2 regions of the Streptomyces sp. NPDC104831 genome follow, and region 2 is predicted to be linked to the other one. Evidence: riboswitches for the same ligand, from Rfam matches in the RefSeq annotation. Region 2 holds a riboswitch; the other holds the start of a gene.

Region 1 (9,932 bases), on a different contig from region 2:
CGGTCAGTGCCCGCGCTCGATCCACTCCTGGAGGTGGGGGGCCTCCGCGCCGATGGTGGTGGCGTCGCCGTGCCCGGTGAGGACCTCGGTCCCGGGCGGCAGGGCGAGGAGGCGGTCGCGGATGGAGTCGATGATGGTCGGGAAGTGCGAGAACGAGCGTCCGGTGGCGCCCGGGCCGCCCTGGAAGAGGGTGTCGCCGGTGAACACGGCGCCGAGTCCGGGGTCGTACAGGCAGACGGCGCCCGGGGCGTGTCCGGGGGTGTGCAGGACGGTGAGGTCGGCGCCGGCGGTCTCGATGACCTGGCCGTCGACGAGGTGCCGGTCGGGTTCGCGGTGCGGATGGGTCTGCTTCCACAGCGGCAGGTCGTCGGGGTGCAGCCAGATCGTGGCGCCGGTCAGGTCGGCGAGCGCCGGGGCCGCGTTGACGTGGTCGTTGTGGGCGTGGGTGCACACGATGGCGGTCAGGCGCCGGTCGCCGACGGCGTGGGCGATGGCCTCGGCGTCGTGGGCGGCGTCGATGACGATCACCTCCCGGTCGTCACCGACGAGCCACACGTTGTTCTCCACGTCCCAGGTGCCGCCGTCCAGGGTGAACTGGCCGCTGGTGACGAGGCGTTCGATGCGGGCGGTCATCACAGCACCACCACCGAGCGCAGCACGTCGCCGTGGTGCATCCGCTCGAACGCCTGCTCCACCTGGTCGAGTTCGATGGTCTCGGTGACGAACGCGTCGAGCGGCAGGCGGCCTTGCAGGTGCAGGTCGATCAGCATGGGGAAGTCGCGGCTGGGCAGGCAGTCGCCGTACCAGCTCGACTTCAGGGCGCCGCCGCGGCCGAAGACGTCCAGCAGGGGCAGTTCCAGCTTCATGTCCGGGGTGGGGACGCCGACGAGGACGACGGTGCCGGCGAGGTCGCGGGCGTAGAACGCCTGCCGGTAGGTCTCGGGCCGGCCGACGGCCTCGATGACGACGTCGGCGCCGAAGCCCCCGGTCAGCTCGCGGACCGCCTCGACGGGGTCGGTCTCCTTGGAGTTGACGGTGTGGGTGGCGCCCAGGGAGCGCGCCGTCTCCAGTTTGCGGTCGTCGATGTCGACGGCGATGATCCGGCTCGCGCCGGCCAGGTTCGACCCGGTGATGGCCGCGCCGCCGACACCGCCGCAGCCGATCACGGCGACCGAGTCGCCGCGGCCGACGTTCCCGGTGTTGATGGCGGCGCCGATGCCGGCCATCACCCCGCAGCCGAGCAGGCCCGCGACCGCCGGGGAGACGGCCGGGTCGACCTTGGTGCACTGGCCGGCCGCGACGAGGGTCTTCTCGGCGAAGGCACCGATGCCGAGCGCCGGGGACAGCTCCTGACCGGTCGCGGCGAGGGTCATCTTCTGCCGGGCGTTGTGGGTGTCGAAGCAGTACCAGGGCCGGCCGCGCAGGCAGGCCCGGCACTGCCCGCACACCGCGCGCCAGTTGAGGATGACGAAGTCCCCGGGGGCGACGTCGGTGACGCCCTCGCCGACCGACTCCACGACGCCGGCGGCCTCGTGGCCGAGCAGGAAGGGGAAGTCGTCGGAGATGCCGCCCTGCTTGTAGTGCAGATCGGTGTGGCAGACGCCGCAGGCCTGGACGCGTACGACGGCCTCACCGGGCCCCGGGTCCGGCACCACGATCGTCTCGATCCGCACGGGCTCGTCCTTGCCCGGTGCGATCACGCCGCGTACTTCCTGCGCCATGGCCTGTCCCTTCATCGAATGCCTTCGCCGACGACCCTACGACGCGACCGGACGGTAGCGGGACGGATCACGTACATGATCGCGGATCCCGCCGGCCGCCGTCGGCCGCGACGCGGGCCGGGGGGTCAGCGGAGGCGGACGGGGACGGCGTTCACCAGGCCGAGCACGGGCGCCGCGGGAGCGATGACCTGCTCCAGCTGGTGCAGCTGGTTCAGCTCGCGCAGGTGCTTCAGCTCCCGCACCTGGTCGCTGACCTTCGGCACCCGGTCCCGGTGCGGGGCCGGGATGTCACCGGCCGTGAGCGAGTCCAGCGCGGAGAGGGCGCCGAGCTTTCCGATGAGGGGTGCGCTGGTGTTCGCCGCGTCCGCCTGGGCCGCGGCGAGGCCGGCGAGGCCGGCGGCCAGACCGACGGCGGCGGCGATACGTCGTGTGGAGATCATGCCCTCAGCAACGGCCCGGGGTCCGGGCCGGACACGGGCGGCGGGGCCGGCTCACCCGTGAGGTGGAGCGGGCCGGCCGCGCTTGCCGGGGCCGCCGCGGCGGAGGAGTCTCGTCAGGGGGGACCCGTGCGGCCCGCTCGATGCCGGGCCGCGGGCGCCCGAAGGAGGTCATCATGACCGGCACGACAGGCTCCGCCTTCGACACCGAGACACTGCGCCGGGGCATCGAGGGCGACACCGGCAACACGCTCCTGTCGCTCTACGCGGACGACGCGCGGATCCGCATCGTGGACCGCGACCACCAGCCCAGTCGCCCCACGGTGCTGCGCGGCCGGGCGCAGATCGCCGAGCTGCTGGACGACATCTACCACCGCGACATGACGCACCGGCTGGAGCAGTGCGTCATCCAGGGTGACCGCGCCGCCTACACCGAGTCCTGCGAGTACGCGGACGGCACCCGGGTCCTGGCCGAGTCGATGCTCACGCTGCGGGACGGCAAGATCGCCGACCAGATCGTCATCCAGGCCTGGGACGACTAGACGACCGGGTCCGGCCCGGCACCGGAGGAAGGGTGGTCCAGGGGTCGTACACACGCTCGGTTACGCTGTACGCGGGCCGTGACTGGCGCTGAGGTGGAGTACCACCGGGGAGCGGCCCGTGGAGGCAGCCGCGCGCCTGGGCGAGAAGAGTCGGTCCAGCCCAGGAGTGTGCAGCATGACCCAGACCCAGGCCGCCCGTCTGATGGACGGCACCGCGCTCGCCCGCCGCATCGTGCGGGAGACCGCGCACCGGGCCGCCGGCCTCACCGCGCGCACCGGCACCGCGCCGTGTCTCGCGACCGTGCTGGTCGGCGAGGACCCGGCGTCCGTGACCTACGTCCGCATGAAGCAGAACCGCTGCCGCGAGGCCGGCATCACCTCCCGGCACGTCGCGCTGCCGGCCACCACCACGACGGACGGACTCGTCGGCACGCTGCGGGAGTTGTCGGCCGACCCGGGCGTGCACGGCATCCTGCTCCAGCATCCGGTGGGCGACCACATCGACGAGCGGGCCGCGTTCGAGGCGATCGCGCCGGAGAAGGACGTGGACGGTGTCACGTTCGCCTCGTTCGCCACGATGAGCTTCGGGCTGCCGGGCTTCGTCTCCTGCACGCCGGGCGGCATCGTGCGGCTGCTGGACGAGTACGGCGTCGACCCGGCCGGGAAGCGGGCCGTGGTGGTGGGCCGCAGCGCCATCCTCGGCAAGCCGGTGGGCATGCTGCTGCTGGCGCGGGACGCGACCGTGACGTACTGCCACTCGCGCACCCGGGACCTGTCTGCGGCGGTCCGCGAGGCCGACATCGTCGTGGCCGCGGTGGGCCGGCCGCGGCTGATCCGCGGGCAGGACGTCAAGCCGGGCGCGGTCGTGGTCGACGCGGGCTACAACCCGGGGAACGTGGGCGACGTCGACTTCGACTCGGCCGTGGAGCGGGCCTCGCTGATCACGCCGGTGCCGGGCGGCGTCGGCCCGATGACGATCGCCACGCTGCTGGAGCAGACGGTGACGGCCGCCGCCCGGCAGCTCGGGGCTTAGGGGCGGCGCGCGTCCGGCCCGTTCTGCGCCTGCTCGGTGACGGCCCGGGTGACGGGGGCTTCGGCCGGCGGGGGCCGGGGCACCGGGCCCACGCGACCGGCGGACGGCCGGGCCCCGGCGGGCCCCCGGGCCGGGGGCGGCACCGGTGCGCGCGTCGGGCAGCGTCGTCCGCCGGGTCGCCCCGCCGCCGTGCCCGCGGGCCGGCCCCGGGCGGTCCGGGCCCGCGTCCGGTGGCCCGCCACGTGCCGGCCCGCGCCCCGCCGGCGGCCGTGACGCGGCCGGCGCCGTCGCCCGCCGCCGCGGACGGGCGGTCGCCCCCGGCGCCGGCGCGCGGACGCGTACCGGACAATCACGCGGGCGCGGGGGTGCCCGATGGGCGGGAGCGGTCATACTGGCCGTCGTGCGCGTTGCGATCATGACGGCGGGGTCCCGGGGCGACGCGGCCCCCTACACCGGGCTCGGGCACCGGCTGGCGCTGGCCGGGCACGAGGTCACGCTGGTCACCCACGGCCGCTTCGAGCCGCTGGTGGCGGGGTCGGGGGTGCGGTTCCACGCGCTGCCGGTGGATCCGCGGGCGGAACTGGAGTCACCGCGCGGCCGCGGCCTGCACCGCAGCGCCGGCGGGCCCGGGAAGCTGCTGCGGGTGGTGGAGCTGGCCCGGCGTCTGGTGGGACGGATGACCGAGGACCTGCTCGACGCGGCGCGGGACAGCGATGTGCTGCTGCTGTCCGCCTCGCTGGCACCGCTCGGGCACACGATCGCCGAGGGGCTGCGGCTGCCCAGCCTGGGTGTCTATCTGCAACCCCTCGCGGCCACACGCGAGTTCGCCCCGCCGGTCCTCGGCGGGGGTGCCTGGGGCGGGACGGTGAACCGGCTCGCCGGACAGGGAGTGGGTCTCGCCGTGGAGCATGTCTTCTCCGGTGCCGTGCCGGCCCTGCGCGCGCGACTCGGCCTGCCCCCGCTGGGCACCGGTGCCGCGCGGCGGCGCCGGGAGCGACGGCACTGGCCGGTGCACCACGGCTTCAGCCCGGTGGTGGTGCCCCGGCCCGCCGACTGGCGGGCGGGCCTGGAAGTGGGCGGCTACTGGTGGCCGTACGACACCGGGCAGGAACTCCCCGAGGAGGTGCGGGAGTTCATCGAGGCCGGGCCGGCGCCGGTGTTCGTCGGGCTGGGCAGCGCCACGGTACCGGACGCCGGGCGGCTCAGTGCGCGGGTGGTGGCGGCGCTGCGGCGGGCAGGGCTGCGCGGGGTGATCCAGCGCGGCTGGGGCGGGCTGGCGGCCACCGGGGACGACATGCTGACCATCGGCGAGGTACCGCACTCGCTGCTGTTCCCGAGGATGGCCGCCGTGGTCCATCACGCGGGCGCGGGCACCACGGCGGCGGGGCTGCGCGCCGGGGTGCCGGCGGTTGCGGTGCCGGTGCAGTTCGACGCGGGGTTCTGGTCCGCCCGGCTGGTGGCGCTGGGGGCCGCCCCGGCCGTCGTGCCGCTGCGCCGGCTGGACGTGGACGCGCTGGCCTCGGCGCTGGCCCGGGCCACCCGGGACCCGGCGTACCGGCGCCGCGCCGAGTCCCTGGGCGCCCGGATCCGGGAGGAGGACGGCGCGGCCCCGGTGCTGGCCGCCCTGGACCGGCTCGGCGGCTGAACCGGGCCCCGGACGTCAGCCGGTGGTCAGCACCATGCGGAAGCGGGCGGCGCCGGCGAGCATCTTGTCGTAGGCCTCCCCGGCCCGCTCCAGCGGCACCTCCTCGGTCATCGGGCGGATGCCGTGCAGGGCGCTGAAGGCCATGGTGTCCTCGACGTCCCGCGCGGTGCCGGAGGGGTGTCCGCGGACGACCCGCCCGCTCATGATCAGTTGCACCGGGCTGATGCCCAGCGGCTCGGGGGTGGCGCCGATGACGGTCAGTTCGCCGCGCGGGGCCAGCCCGTCCACGGTCGCCGTGATGGCCTCGGAGCTGCCGGCGGTGGCGAGGACGGCCTTCGCCCCGCCGAGGGAGCCCAGCGCCTCGGCGACCGGGGTCGGCGCCGTGCTGTCGACGTAGTGGTGGGCGCCGAGCCGCCTGGCGAAGTCGGCCTTCTCGGCGCCCCGGGCGATCGCCACGGTCTCGAAGCCCATCGCCACCGCGTACTGCACGCCGAGGTGGCCGAGGCCCCCGAGGCCGAGCACCGCGACCAGGTCGCCCGGCTCGGCCGGACCGCGCCGCAGCCCGTTGTAGGTGGTCACGCCCGCGCAGGCCAGGGGTCCGGCGTCGGCCGCGGCGAGCACGTCGGGGATCCGGGCCAGGGCGTCGACGGGTACGGTCGTCCGTTCGCCGAAGCCTCCGTCGTAGGCCCAGCCGGGGACCTTCAGGGCGGTGCACACGACGAAGTCTCCCCGGCGGCAGGGCGGGCAGTGACCGCAGCTGCCGCCGAACCAGCCGACGGCCACCCGGTCGCCGACGCTCCAGCCGCGCTCCCCGGCCCCCTCGCCCAGTTCCTCGATCCGCCCGGCGATCTCGTGCCCGGGAACCTCGGGGAAGGTGACGCCCGGCAGCGCGCCGCCGACGAAGAGGGCGTCGCTGTGGCAGATCCCGCACGCCTCCACGGCGATCCGCACCCGGCCCGCTCCCGGCGGCCGGACCTCCCGGTCGGCGAGTTCGAAGGTGCCGTCGGGCGCGGTCACCTGGGCGACTCGATAGGTACTCATGGGCGCTCTCCGGGAAGCGGGGCGACGGCCTTCATCCCCAGCAGACCAGCTCCGGGCCGATCACGCGCGCCGAGCCGGGCCGCACCCCCGCCGGCCTGCGCGTACGCCGTCCCGCCGGGTCCGGGGCGCCGGCCCGCCCGGCTGCGCCCGCGCCGTTGTCAGCCGGGTCCGGGACGCCAGCCCTCCGGCCGGAGCATGCCGAGCAGCAGCCGGACCAGTTCGTCCACCACCTCGTCCAGCGTGGCGTCCACCCAGCCGGCCGTCCAGTCGTGCAGCAGCCCGTTGACCCCGCCGATGAAGGCCGTGGCCGCCAGCCGGTAGTCGCGCGGCGCCGCCTCCCCGCGGGCCACGGCCGCGTCCGCCTCGGCGCGGATGAGGTCGACCCAGCGGGCGCGACGGGCCAGGCGCTGCTCCTCCAGGCGGGGGCTGACGCCGATGATCTCCATGAAGGCGATGCGGATGCGGCGCGGGTCGGAGGTGATGGCGCGGGCGTAGGCCCGGAAGAGGACGGTGGCGCGGTCGGCCAGGGGCAGGCCGTCCGCGTCGGCGAGCGCGTCCAGGACGGCCCTTTCGGCCCAGCCGTTGACCTGGAGGTGCAGCGCGGCCAGGACGTCCTCCAGGGTGCGGAACTCCTCGTAGAACTGGCGGGTGGACAGGCCGGCGGCCTGGCTGAGGGCGGCGACGGTGGTGCCGCGGTAGCCGGGGGTGCCGCCGAACAGCCGCAGCGCCGCGTCCAGGAAGCGGCGCCGCCGCTCGGCCTGCCGCTCCTCGGCGGACCGGCCGCCGTAGCGTCCCGTCGGCGCCCTGAGCCTGCCGCCCAACGCGTCCCCCTCCGTCGTTCCGCCGGTCCTCCAATCTTGTCGTGCACGCATCTTGTCGAGAAGGCCGCCCCTTCCTTACTTTTCAGTAAGTTCACTGTGAATGCGGCCGTGTTCAGATCCCCGGACTTCCCCCCCGACTTCCCCCGAGGAAAGAGAGCCGTCATGGCTGCCTCCAGAACCAGGCACCTGTGCTCCGTGGCCGTCGCCCTCGCCCTGGCCGTCGCCGGGCCGGCGACCGCCGCCTCCGCGCGCTCCGCCGCTCCCGACGGCTTGCGCGAGGTGCTGTTCGTCGGCAACAACTGGGACGGCACCGCCGATGTCATCCGCTCCTTCGGCGACTACGCGAAGATCGGCCGGATCGACGTCGTCCCGGACAAGGCCGCGCGGATGGCGGAGATCAACGCGGACCCGATCAAGTGGATCTACTTCCAGGCGATCCGCAACAGCGTCGGCGAGGGGCACGACCAGTTCGCCGACGACATGTACTCCACCCCGGACGGCCGGTCGGTGGTGGTGTCCCGGCCCAGCTTCGCCGACGTGGTCTCCATCGACCTGGCCACCGGGGCCGTCGACTGGCGCTTCCCGGTGGCCGGTTACCGCGCCGACCACATGGCGGTCTCCCCGGACGGCACCCGGGTGGCGGTCTCCGCCTCCACCGCCGACACCGTGCACGTGCTCGACATCGCCACCGGCCGGCAGCTGGGGTCGTTCAAGACCGGCGCCAAGCCGCACGAGAACGTCTTCACCAAGGACGGAAAGTACCTCTGGAACATGTCCATCGGCGACGTCAACACCGACCTGGACGGGCCCGGCTGGGACTGGACCAAGGGCGACCGGCACATCACGGTCGTGGACGCGACGACGTTCCGGCAGGTCAAGGTCATCGACATGCGGCAGCGGCTGGACGCGTTCGGGCTGAAGGACTTCTCCGACGCGGTCCGCCCGGCCGTGTTCTCCCCCGACGAGTCCAAGCTCTACTTCCAGGTGTCGTTCTTCAACGGCTTCTTCGAGTACGACGTCGCCACCGACAGGATCACCCGGATGAAGACGCTGCCGAAGAACCCGGCGACCAGCGAGGACCGCACCACCTGGGTCAACGACTCGCGCCACCACGGCATCTCGATGAACCCGCAGGGCACTAGGCTGTGCGTGGCGGGCACCATGGACGACTACGCGACCGTGGTCGACCGGGCCTCGCTCCAGGAGGGGCCGCTGGTGCCGGCCGCCAAGCCGTACTGGGCGACGGTCAGCGGGGACGGCAAGGACTGCGTCGTCTCCGAGAGCGGCGCCGACCAGGTGACGGCGATCGACTTCGCCACCGGGCGGAAGGTGGCCTCGGTCCCCGTCGGCGACCACCCGCAGCGTGTCCGGCTGGGCCGTGTGCCGGCCGACTGGACGGGACCGGACGGTAGTTGACGCACCCCGGGAACGTGGCCTCCGGGGGTGCCCCACTCACTCCCGGAGGCCACACCGCGCGAGTCGGCCGGCGGTCGGCCCGGCCGGGCGGCGGCCGGCTCACTCCCCCGTCCGCCGCATGACGACCGGCGCCGGCCGGCCCCCGCAGTCGCCGCGCCCCGGCGTGCGGCCGGGCGAGCGGGGCGATCCCTCCGCGGGGACCGCCGGGGGCCGTGCGGCGCCCGCTGCCCGGTCATGCCGGCGCCGGAGATCGTTCCGGCACCGTCGCACAGGTGACCGCTACCGCCGGGGCAACCGGTGCAGGGTCACCTCCGTGAGCGCCCCGCCGGCCGCCGTCGCCGTGAGGTAGGTGCAGTGCGGCTGGCGGCGGCGGTCGGTCGGGGAGCCGGGGTTGAGCAGGCGCAGGCCGCCGGGGGCGGTGGTGTCCCAGGGGATGTGGCTGTGCCCGAAGACCAGGACGTCGAGATCGGGGAAGCGGGCCGCGCAGCGCGCCTCGCGCCCTTGGGCGGGGCCGGTCTCGTGGACCACGCCGAAGCGCAGGCCGCCCAGTTCGGCGTACGCCACCTCGGGCAGCCGGGCGCGCAGCTCGGGGCCGTCGTTGTTGCCGTACACGCCGATCAGCCGGCGGCTGCGGCTCTCCAGCAGGTCCAGGGTGGCGGTGTCGACCCAGTCCCCGGCGTGCAGGACGGCGTCCGCGTGCGGGAGTTCGGCGAGCAGTCGCTCCGGGAGCCGCTTGGCCCGCTTGGGCAGGTGGGTGTCGGACACGATCAGGAGGCGCACGCCGTCAGCCTAGGCCCTGTCGGACCCGGGCCGCCCGTCCGGTGAGGCGGCGCACGCCGAGGGTGGTGCCGAGCACGGCGGCGCCGGCGCCGAGGGCGGTGGCGGCGGGGTGCCGGAGCAGGGTCTCCTGCCAGGAGCGGTCGTGCGAGGTGTCGTCGAAGGCGCCGTGCGCGCCCTGGTCGTCGGCGGGGGTGCGGTCGACCGGTTCGAAGAGGTTGTCCAGGTGGGCCGGCGGGACGCTGTCGGTCTGCTGGGAGTCGAAGCCGGTGCGGGCCAGGTAGCGGTCGAGCAGCGCCGGGGCGAGCCGGTTGGCCCAGAGGGTGGCGACGGTGGAGGCGCCGACGTAGTACTGCTTGCGGCGCGGGTGGTCGGCCGCGTACAGCACGCCCCGGGCGGCCACCTCGGGCTGGTAGATCGGCGGGACCGGCATGGGGTGCTTGGCCAGCCGGGAGCGGACCCACTGGAACTGGGGGGTGTTGACGGCGGGCATCTGGGC
Region 2 (9,932 bases):
CGTCACCGACTGGCGGAACCTGGACAAGTACGCCCACCTCTTCCGCACCGCGGAGAGCGGCGGCAAGGGCCAGCTGATGGACGGCTCCCCGTCCTACGTCACCCACGACAAGGCCCTGGTGAAGAACCTGGGACTGGACTACCAGGTCGTCTTCGCCGGCTCCGAGGCCGCGCAGATCACCCAGATCAAACGGTTCGCCAAGGAGAAGAAGCCCTTCCTGACGTACTGGTACTCCCCCCAGTGGCTGTTCGAGAAGGTGCCGATGACGGAGGTGAGGCTGCCGCCGTACAAGGAGGGCTGCGACGCGGACGCCGCGAAGGTCGCCTGCGCCTACCCGCACACCCTGCTGAAGAAGTACCTCAACGCGGACTTCGCGAAGTCCGGCGGCGAGGCGGCGGACTTCCTGAAGAAGTTCCGGTGGACCACCGGGGACCAGAACGAGGTGTCGCTGATGATCGCCGAGCAGAAGCTGTCCCCGGCCGAGGCGGCGAAGAAGTGGGTGGACAGCCACCCGTCCGTGTGGAAGAAGTGGCTGTCCTGACCGGACGTCCCGGGTCTACGGCAGCAGCCCGGCGGCGATCTCCCGCAGCGCCGCCGTGGCCCGACGCTGCAGGCCCGGCCCGAACGTGACCCGGGTGGCCCCGAGTTCGCCGAGCGCGGCGGGCGAGGGGCCGTCCCCGTCCAGCCGGGCCAGCAGGTTCAGCGGACCCTCGATCCCCGAGCGCAGCAGCGGCACCACGTCCGGCGGGGCGAAGATCGGGTACACGCAGTCGGCGCCCGCCGCGCGGTACAGCGCGGCCCGCTCGACGGCCCGTTCCGGATCGCCGTCGCCGTGGATGAAGACGTCGACGCGGGCGTTGACGAACAGCCGGCCGGCGGCGGCCTCCCGCACCCCGGCGAGGAACTCGGCGTGCGCGTGCGGGTCCTCGAGGACACCCCCGTGCGAGTCCTCGATGTTGCAGCCCACGGCCCCCGCCTCCAGCAGCCGTTCGACCAGCTCCCGCGGCGCCAGCCCGTAACCGTCCTCGACGTCCGCCGACACCGGTACGTCCACCGCCCGGGTGATCCGGGCGACGGCCGCGAACATCTCGTCGGCCGGGGTGGCCCCGTCCGCGTAGCCGAGCGAGGCGGCCACCCCGGCGCTGGGCGTGGCCAGCGCCGGGAACCCGGCCTCCGCGAAGACCCGCGCGGCCGCCGCGTCCCACGGCCCGGGCAGCACCAGCGGATCGCCCGGCACGCGCCCCCGGTGCAGGGCGCGGAACTCCTCGGTCCCGGTCACGGCCGCCGGCCCCCCGGGGGCACCCGGCGGCTGACCATCAGGCGGTTCCAGCCGTTGATGACGGTGATCAGGGCGATGAGATGGGCGAGCGCGCCCTCGTCGAAGTGCTTGGCGGCCCGCTCGTACACCTCGTCCGGCACGAACCCGTCCGTGAGGACGGTGACCGCCTCGGTCAGCGCCAGCGCGGCCCGCTCCCGCTCGCTGTACAGCTCCTCGGTCTCCTCCCAGGCGCTCAGGAAGTGGATGCGGTCCTCCGACTCCCCGTTCGCGCGGGCCAGGCCCAGGTGCATGTCGAGGCAGAACGCGCAGTGGTTGATCTGCGAGGCGCGGATCATCACCAGTTCGGCCAGGGCCGGGTCGCCGAGCCCCTTCTTCGCCGCCGCGCTGACGGCGGCCATCGCCTGGAAGACCTTCGGGTCCAGCAGCTGGGTACGGTTCACTTGTGCTGCCCCGGGTGGTAGTGGCCCGGAGGGGTCCGGGTGGACACGCCGAACCGGTTCCAGGCGTTGATCACGGCGATGGCGGCGATCAGCTGGGAGAGTTCGGCCTCGTCGAAGTGCTTGGCGGCCCGCTCGTACACCTCGTCCGGCACGAACCCGTCCGTGAGGACGGTGATCGCGTCGGTCAGCTCCAGCGCCGCCAGCTCCTTCTCGGTGTAGAAGTGCCGCGACTCCTCCCACGCGCCGAGCTGGATGATCCGCTCCACGCTCTCGCCGGCCGCGAGGGCGTCCTTGGAGTGCATGTCGAGGCAGCGCGCGCAGTGGTTGACCTGGGAGGCGCGGATCTTGACCAGCTCGCGCAGCCGGGGGTCCAGGCCCTGGTTGGCGACGGCGTCCAGCTGGATCATCGCCTTGTACACCTCGGGCGCGTGCTGGGCCCAGCGCAGGCGCGGCGGCTCCTCGTGGGCGTAGGTGACGGGTTCCTCGTAAGTGCTCATGCTCTCGACCCTAGAACCGAGGCAGCCCAGGGGTATGGTCCATTCCCATGGCGGAATCCTGGGCCACTTTGGGCGTCGACCTGCATCTCGAACCGGCCCTCGCGGGCGGGCTGCGCCGGGGCCTGACCGACGCGCTGCGGGACGCGGTGCGCACCGGCCGGCTCGCCCCCGGCACCCGGCTGCCGTCCTCCCGGTCCCTCGCCGCCGACCTCGGCATCGCCCGCAACACCGTCGCCGAGGCCTACGCCGACCTGGTCGCGGAGGGCTGGCTCACCGCCCGGCAGGGCTCCGGCACCCGGGTGGCGGACCGGGTGGTCGCCCCGCCGTCCGCCGCGTCCGGACCGGGCCGCCGGGAGCCCGGCCGCCCCGCCCACAGCCTCGTCCCCGGCACCCCCGACCTCGCCGCCTTCCCGCGCACCGCGTGGCTGAAGGCCGCCCGCCGGGCACTGGCCACGGCCCCCGCCGACGCGCTCGGCTACGGCGACCCGCGTGGCCGGCGCGAGCTGCGCACCGCCCTGGCCGGATACCTCGCCCGGGTCCGGGGCGTGCGCGCCACCCCGGACAGCGTCGTGGTCACCGCGGGCTTCTCGCACGCCCTGCGCGTCCTCGGCGCGGTGCTGCGCTCGCGCGGGGCGGACACGGTCGCGGTGGAGTCCTACGGCCTCGACGTCCACTGGCGGCTGCTGCGCGCGGCGGGCCTGGCCACCCCGGCGCTGCCCTACGACGCGCTCGGCACCGACCCCCGCCCGCCGGACCACGCCGGTGCGGTGCTGCTCACCCCGGCCCACCAGTTCCCGACGGGCACCCCCCTGCACCCCGACCGGCGGGCCGCCGTCGTCGACTGGGCGCGGCGCACCGGCGCCCTGGTCCTGGAGGACGACTACGACGGCGAGTTCCGCTACGACCGCCAGCCCGTCGGCGCCCTCCAGGGCCTCGACCCCGACCGGGTGGTCTATCTGGGCACCGCCAGCAAGTCCCTCGCGCCCGGGCTGCGGCTGGGCTGGATGGTGCTGCCGCCGGCCCTGGTCCAGGAGGCGGTCGCGGCCAAGGGCCACGTCGACACCCTCGGGGCGCTGGACCAGCTCACGCTGGCCGAGTTCCTCGCGTCCGGCGCCTACGACCGGCACGTCCGCTCCGCCCGCCTGCGCTACCGGCGCCGCCGCGACGCCCTCGCCGCGGCCGTGGCCGGCCGGGCGCCGGCGGTGCGGGTGACGGGCATCGCGGCCGGACTGCACGCGGTGCTGCGGCTCCCGCCGGGCCTGGAGCAGCCGGTCGTCCAGGCGGCCGGCCTCCAGAACCTGGCCCTGCACGGACTGTCCTACTACCGCCACGCCGAAGCGGTCGCCGACCCCCTGGACGCCCTGGTGGTCGGCTACGGCACACCTGCGGACAGCGCGTGGACGGGCGCGTTGGAGGCCCTGTGCCGGGTACTGCCCTGAGAAGGGGCGCCGGACGGCCGAAAGCCACCCCCCGGCCGGGCGCGCGCACCCGCCTCTCTAGGCTGTCCGCCGGACATCGACTCGACGGGGGAGACACACCATGGCGCACACCAAAAGGCAACTCCGGTCCGGCACGGTCGTCCTGGGCGGTGTGGGTCTGCTGGCCGCCGCCCTCACCGCCTGCTCGTCCGACCCGGACAAGCGCTGCGTGGACCGGGACAGTTACAACGTCGCCAAGGGCTTCAAGGTCGTCTCCGACAAGAACTGCAAGACGACCACCGGCGGCTCCTCCTCGGGCCGGAAGAGGTCCGTCAAGAAGGGCGCCAAGCGACCGGTCAACGCCGACTGGTACTACGGCGGCAAGGAGAAGAACGGCTGGGTCGACGACGGCTCCTTCACCAAGTCGAGCGGCTCGGGCGGCGGTTCGGGAAGCGGCAGCTCGGGCGGTTCGTCGTACGACAACGGTGGCGGCGGGGTGAGCCGCGGCGGCTTCGGCGGCGGCCACGGCAGCTCCGGCGGCTGACCGGAGCGGACGACATGGAACGCCGTACCCTCACCCCCCGCCCCGGCTGGCAGCAGACCGTCGAGGCGCAGGGCCTGGTCTACCCCCTCACCCGCCACCCCGACGGCTCCCTGCGCCCGTACTGGGACGAGAGCGCCTGCTACGTCTTCTCCCTCCAGGAGGTCGAGGCGCTGGAGGAGACCGTCGCGGAACTGCACCGCATGTGCCTCGCGGCGGCGGCCCACATCGTGGCCGAGGACCGGCTCGCCGACCTCGGCATCACCGACCCCCGGGTGGCCGACGCGGTCACCGAGTCCTGGCACCGCCGGGCCGAACTGCCGTCCGTGTACGGCCGGTTCGACCTGCGCTACGACGGTACGGGTCCGGCGAAACTGCTGGAGTACAACGCCGACACGCCCACCTCGCTGGTGGAGGCGGCCTCCCCGCAGTGGTTCTGGATGGAGGAACGTTTTCCCGGCGCGGACCAGTGGAACTCCCTGCACGAACGCCTGGTGGAGGCCTGGCGCGCCCAGGCCGCGCTGCTGCCGCCCGGCGCCCCCCTGCACTTCGCGCACTCCGCCGCCGACGAACTCGGCGAGGACCTGATGACGGTCGCCTACCTGAAGGAGACGGCGGAGCAGGCCGGCCTCGCCACGGACTGGCTCGCGATGGAGGAGATCGGCTGGGACTCCCTCTCCGGCCGCTTCGTCGACAACCGGCTCCGCTTCATCCGGGGCATCTTCAAGCTCTACCCCTGGGAGTGGCTCACCACCGACGCCTTCGGCGGCCACGTCCTGGACACCCTGGACAACGGCGGCGGCACCGGCAGCACCCTGTGGATCGAGCCGGCCTGGAAGATGCTGCTGAGCAACAAGGCGCTGCTGGCGATCCTGTGGGAGCTGTACCCCGGCCACCCCCACCTGCTCCCCGCCTACCTCGACGGCCCCCGCGACCTCGCCGCCACCACCGGCTACGTCGCCAAGCCCCTGCTGGGCCGCGAGGGCGCGGGCATCACCGTCCACGGGCCCGGCACCCCGCCGGCCCCCCGCGAGGACCCCTGCTGCTACCAGCAGCTGGCCCCCCTCCCCGTCTTCGACGGCAACCACGTGGTCCTCGGCACCTGGATCGTCGGCGACGAACCGGCGGGCCTCGGCATCCGCGAGTCCACCGGCCTGATCACCGACGAGTACGCCCGCTTCCTGCCCCACGTGATCCTCTAGACCGCCGCGCCTCCGAGCAGCGACTCCACCGCCCCCCGGGCGTGCCGTGCCGGGGACGGGTCGCCGGTGATGCCCGCCGTGACCATCGCTCCCTCGGCGAGGAGGTAGACCGGTTCGGTGAGCGGGAGGCCGGTGGCGTGGACCCAGGCGGCCAGTTGGTCGTGGAAGGCGCGCTTGTGGGCGCGGACCTCCCGCAGGACCGCCTCGGAGGCGGTGCCGAGTTCGCCGTGGGCGTTGATCCAGGCGCAGCCGCGGAAGCCGGGCTCGGCGAACCAGACGGCGAGCCAGTCGAAGACCGCCAGCACCCGTTCGCGCGGGTCCGCCACGCGCTCCACGTGCGCGGCCAGGCTCTCCCGCCAGCGCCGGTCGCGCCGCCGGAGCATGGCGACGACCAGGTCCTCCTTGGTCGCGAAGAGCCGGTAGATCCGCTTCAGGGGCAGCCCGGAGGCATCCCGGACCCGGTCCATGCCGACCGCCTGGACACCGTGCGCGTAGAAGAGCGTCTCGGCGGCGTCCAGCAGGCTCGCGCGGTCCGCGCGGTCGCGTTCCGCGGTGGCGGGGGCGGGCATCCGGGCTCCTCGTGTCTCCTTGACGTCGAGAACGGTCGTTCTCTACCTTAGCGGCACCGATGGAGAACGACCGTTCTCGACCGCCGAGGAGACCGCCGTGCCCGAAGGCCGCCCGCCCTGCCCGCCGTTCACCCTGGAAACCGCCCGGCAGAAGGTCCAGGCCGCCGAGGACGCCTGGAACACCCGCGACCCCCACCGGGTGGCCCTCGCCTACACCGAGGACTGCGTCTGGCGGAACCGGGACCGCTTCCTCGCCGGCCGGGAGGAGATCGTCGCCTTCCTGACCGGGAAATGGCGCCGCGAGCTGGACTACGCGCTGCGCAAGAGCCTGTGGAGCTTCCACGAGGACCGCATCGCCGTCCGCTTCCAGTACGAGTGCCGCGACACCGGCGGCCAGTGGTGGCGCTCCTACGGCAACGAACTGTGGGAGTTCGACGAGCACGGCCTGATGCGCCGCCGCGAGGCCAGCATCAACGACGTGGCCATCGGGGAATCCGACCGCCGCATCCTCGGGCCCCGGCCCGCCGCCGAGCACGGCATCGACCTCCCCCTGCGCTGATCACGCCCCGGACAGCACCGTCCGCAGCTGCTCCACCCCCCACTCCAGGTCCTCCTCGCCGATCACCAGCGGGGGCGCGAGACGGACCGTCGACCCGTGGGTCTCCTTCACCAGGACCCCACGGGCCAGCAGCCGCTCGGCGATCCGGTGCCCGGTGCCCACCGCGGGGGAGACGTCCACCCCGGCCCACAGCCCCCGTCCGCGCACCGCCGTCACCCGGCCCGTGCCCGGCAGCTCGCCCAGCAGCCGGTGCAGCCGTTCGCCCAGCCGGGCCGCCCGCTCCTGGTACTCCCCGGTCCGCAGCAACGCGATCACCTCCAGCGCCACCGCGCAGGCCAGCGGGTTCCCGCCGAACGTCGACCCGTGCTCGCCCGGCCGGAACACCCCGAGCACCGCCGCGCTCGACACCACCGCCGACACCGGCACGATCCCGCCGCCCAGCGCCTTGCCCAGCACGTACGCGTCCGGCACGACCCCCTCGTGCTCGCACGCGAAGGTCCGCCCGGTCCGGCCCAGCCCGGACTGGACCTCGTCGGCGACGAAGAGGACGTTCCGCTCCCGGGTCAGCTCCCGCACCCCCGCCAGGTAACCGGCCGGCGGCACGATCACCCCCGCCTCGCCCTGCACCGGCTCCAGCAGCACCGCCACCGTGTTCTCCGTCAGCGCCGCCCGCATCGCGGTCAGATCCCCGTACGGCACGATCTCGAACCCCGGGGTGTACGGCCCGAAGTCCGCCCGCGCCCCGGAGTCCGTGGAGAAGCTGATGACGGTCGTCGTACGGCCGTGGAAGTTGCCGGCCGCCACGACGACCTTCGCCATCTCCGCGGGCACCCCCTTCACCCGGTACCCCCACTTCCGGGCCGCCTTGAGCGCGCTCTCCACCGCCTCCGCGCCCGTGTTCACCGGCAGCACCATCTCCATCCCGCACAGCTCGGCCAGCCGGGCGCAGAACGCCCCGAACCGGTCGTGGTGGAAGGCGCGGGAGGTCAGCGTCAGCCGCTCCAGCTGCCGCCGGGCCGCCTCCACCAGCCGCGGATGGCCGTGCCCGAAGTTGAGCGCCGAGTAACCGGCCAGCAGGTCCAGGTACCGCCGCCCCGCCACGTCCGTCACCCACGCCCCCTCACCCGTGGCGAGCACCACCGGCAGCGGATCGTAGGTGGGCGCGCAGTGCGCGTCGGCGAGGGCGATGAGGTCTTCTTCGGCAGCGGTCACGGACTCTCCCGGATCGGTCCGGATACGACGACGACCTCCTTCTTAACCCCGCTCGCATGGTGGACGCGGGATCTTCCCCGCCCGGCGCGCCCGGTAGGCTGAGAGCCGGGCCGTGACTGGCGCGCTGGGATGGGACGGACCATCAGGGAGCGGCCCGAGCGGTAAAGAGTGCCGTGCGCCTGGGCCGAACGTGAACGCTGTACGCACATCGTCCGGAGGTCCCCGATGCCCGAGAACGCCGCCCCCCTCTCCACCGAGTCCACCGCCTTCCGCGCCGCCCTCGACGTCATCCGCGCCGTGGAGCCGCGCGTCGCCGACGCCATCGGCCAGGAGGTCGCCGACCAGCGCGGAATGCTCAAACTGATCGCCTCGGAGAACTACGCCTCCCCGGCGACCCTGCTCGCGATGGGCAACTGGTTCAGCGACAAGTACGCCGAGGGCACCGTCGGCCGCCGCTTCTACGCCGGCTGCCGCAACGTCGACACCGTCGAGGCCCTCGCCGCCGAACACGCCCGCGAACTCTTCGGCGCCCGCCACGCCTACGTCCAGCCGCACTCCGGCATCGACGCCAACCTCGTCGCCTTCTGGGCCGTCCTCGCCGACCGCGTCGAGGTCCCCTTCCTGGAGAAGGCCGGCGCCCGCCAGATCAACGACCTCACCGACGCCGACTGGGCCGAGCTGCGCCAGGCCTTCGGCAACCAGCGCATGCTCGGCATGTCCCTGGACGCCGGCGGCCACCTCACCCACGGCTTCCGCCCGAACATCTCCGGCAAGATGTTCGACCAGCGCTCCTACGGCACCGACCCCGCCACCGGCCTGATCGACTACGACGCGCTGCGCGCCCAGGCCCGCGAGTTCAAGCCGCTGATCATCGTCGCGGGCTACTCCGCGTACCCCCGGCTGGTGAACTTCCGGATCATGCGCGAGATCGCCGACGAGGTCGGCGCCACCCTCATGGTCGACATGGCCCACTTCGCCGGCCTCGTCGCCGGCAAGGTCCTCACCGGCGACTTCGACCCGGTCCCGCACGCCCAGATCGTCACCACCACCACCCACAAGTCCCTGCGCGGCCCGCGCGGCGGCATGGTGCTGTGCGACGACTCCCTCAAGGACCAGGTGGACCGCGGCTGCCCGATGGTCCTCGGCGGCCCGCTCCCGCACGTCATGGCCGCCAAGGCCGTCGCCCTCGCCGAGGCCCGGCAGCCCGCCTTCCAGGACTACGCCCAGCGCATCGTCGACAACTCCCGCGCCCTCGCCGAGGGCCTGACGCGCCGGGGCGCCACCCTCGTCACCGGCGGCACGGACAACCACCTCAACCTGATCGACGTCGCCACGTCCTACGGCCTCACCGGCCGCCAGGCCGAGGCGGCCCTGCTCGACTCGGGCATCGTCACCAACCGCAACGCCATCCCGGCCGACCCGAACGGCGCCTGGTACACCTCCGGCATCCGCGTCGGCACCCCCGCGCTGACCACCCGCGGCCTCGGCACGGCGGAGATGGACGAGGTGGCGGCGCTCATCGACCGCGTGCTGACCACCACCGAGGCGGGCACCACCAAGTCCGGCGCCCCCTCCAAGGCGAGCCACGTCCTCGACGAGAAGGTCGCCCAGGAGATCGCCGGGCGCGCCACGGACCTGGTCGCGGGCTTCCCCCTCTACCCGGAAGTCGACCTCGGCTGAGACACCCCGCAAGGGGCGCGGGGCCGCGTGCGGCATGCGGCCCCCGCCCGGGCGTGACCGGCCCGCGGTTCCCCACCCGCCGAACCCGCCCCGTGCCTCTGCGACAATAAGGGGTATGGCTGACCGACCTCGCGTGCTCTCCGGCATCCAGCCCACGGCTGGCTCGTTCCACCTCGGCAACTACCTCGGCGCCGTCCGCCAGTGGGTGGCCCTGCAGGAGTCCCACGACGCCTTCTACATGGTCGTCGACCTGCACGCGATCACGGTCCCGCAGGACCCGAAGGAGCTGCGCGCCAACACCCGCCTGGCCGCGGCCCAGCTGCTGGCCGCCGGTCTGGACCCCGACCGCTGCACCCTCTTCGTGCAGAGCCACGTCCCCGAGCACGCCCAGCTGGCCTGGGTCATGAACTGCCTCACCGGCTTCGGCGAGGCGTCCCGCATGACCCAGTTCAAGGACAAGTCCGCCAAGCAGGGCGCCGACCGGGCCTCCGTCGGCCTGTTCACCTACCCGGTCCTCCAGGTCGCGGACATCCTG

What was found. A riboswitch is a leader RNA that binds a small molecule or an ion and turns the genes downstream of it on or off. The one in region 2 is predicted to bind ZMP and ZTP.
Region 1: it holds a riboswitch for ZMP and ZTP, as region 2 does, so the genes downstream of both, ACZ63H_RS16640 (bifunctional 5,10-methylenetetrahydrofolate dehydrogenase/5,10-methenyltetrahydrofolate cyclohydrolase) here and ACZ63H_RS00200 (glycine hydroxymethyltransferase) in region 2, are expected to answer to the same signal.

What each region holds. Positions count from the first base shown of each region.
Region 1 is NZ_JBVJOT010000021.1:81,206-91,137, reverse strand. Features, by position in the region: gene ACZ63H_RS16660 (MBL fold metallo-hydrolase) at 4-633, opposite strand; gene ACZ63H_RS16655 (S-(hydroxymethyl)mycothiol dehydrogenase) at 633-1,721, opposite strand; gene ACZ63H_RS16650 (hypothetical protein) at 1,847-2,161, opposite strand; gene ACZ63H_RS16645 (nuclear transport factor 2 family protein) at 2,335-2,700, shown strand; ZMP/ZTP riboswitch at 2,769-2,849, shown strand; gene ACZ63H_RS16640 (bifunctional 5,10-methylenetetrahydrofolate dehydrogenase/5,10-methenyltetrahydrofolate cyclohydrolase) at 2,876-3,733, shown strand; gene ACZ63H_RS16635 (glycosyltransferase) at 4,149-5,378, shown strand; gene ACZ63H_RS16630 (alcohol dehydrogenase catalytic domain-containing protein) at 5,394-6,419, opposite strand; gene ACZ63H_RS16625 (TetR/AcrR family transcriptional regulator) at 6,578-7,240, opposite strand; gene ACZ63H_RS16620 (YncE family protein) at 7,403-8,656, shown strand; gene ACZ63H_RS16615 (metallophosphoesterase family protein) at 8,936-9,436, opposite strand; gene ACZ63H_RS16610 (SDR family oxidoreductase) at 9,441-9,932, opposite strand, start outside.
Region 2 is NZ_JBVJOT010000001.1:41,149-51,080, reverse strand. Features, by position in the region: gene ACZ63H_RS00250 (ABC transporter substrate-binding protein) at 1-541, shown strand, start outside; gene ACZ63H_RS00245 (isocitrate lyase/PEP mutase family protein) at 557-1,279, opposite strand; gene ACZ63H_RS00240 (carboxymuconolactone decarboxylase family protein) at 1,276-1,719, opposite strand; gene ACZ63H_RS00235 (carboxymuconolactone decarboxylase family protein) at 1,716-2,216, opposite strand; gene pdxR (MocR-like pyridoxine biosynthesis transcription factor PdxR) at 2,264-3,655, shown strand; gene ACZ63H_RS00225 (hypothetical protein) at 3,756-4,178, shown strand; gene ACZ63H_RS00220 (glutathionylspermidine synthase family protein) at 4,193-5,377, shown strand; gene ACZ63H_RS00215 (TetR/AcrR family transcriptional regulator) at 5,374-5,946, opposite strand; gene ACZ63H_RS00210 (nuclear transport factor 2 family protein) at 6,044-6,505, shown strand; gene rocD (ornithine--oxo-acid transaminase) at 6,506-7,717, opposite strand; ZMP/ZTP riboswitch at 7,820-7,909, shown strand; gene ACZ63H_RS00200 (glycine hydroxymethyltransferase) at 7,943-9,397, shown strand; gene trpS (tryptophan--tRNA ligase) at 9,513-9,932, shown strand, end outside.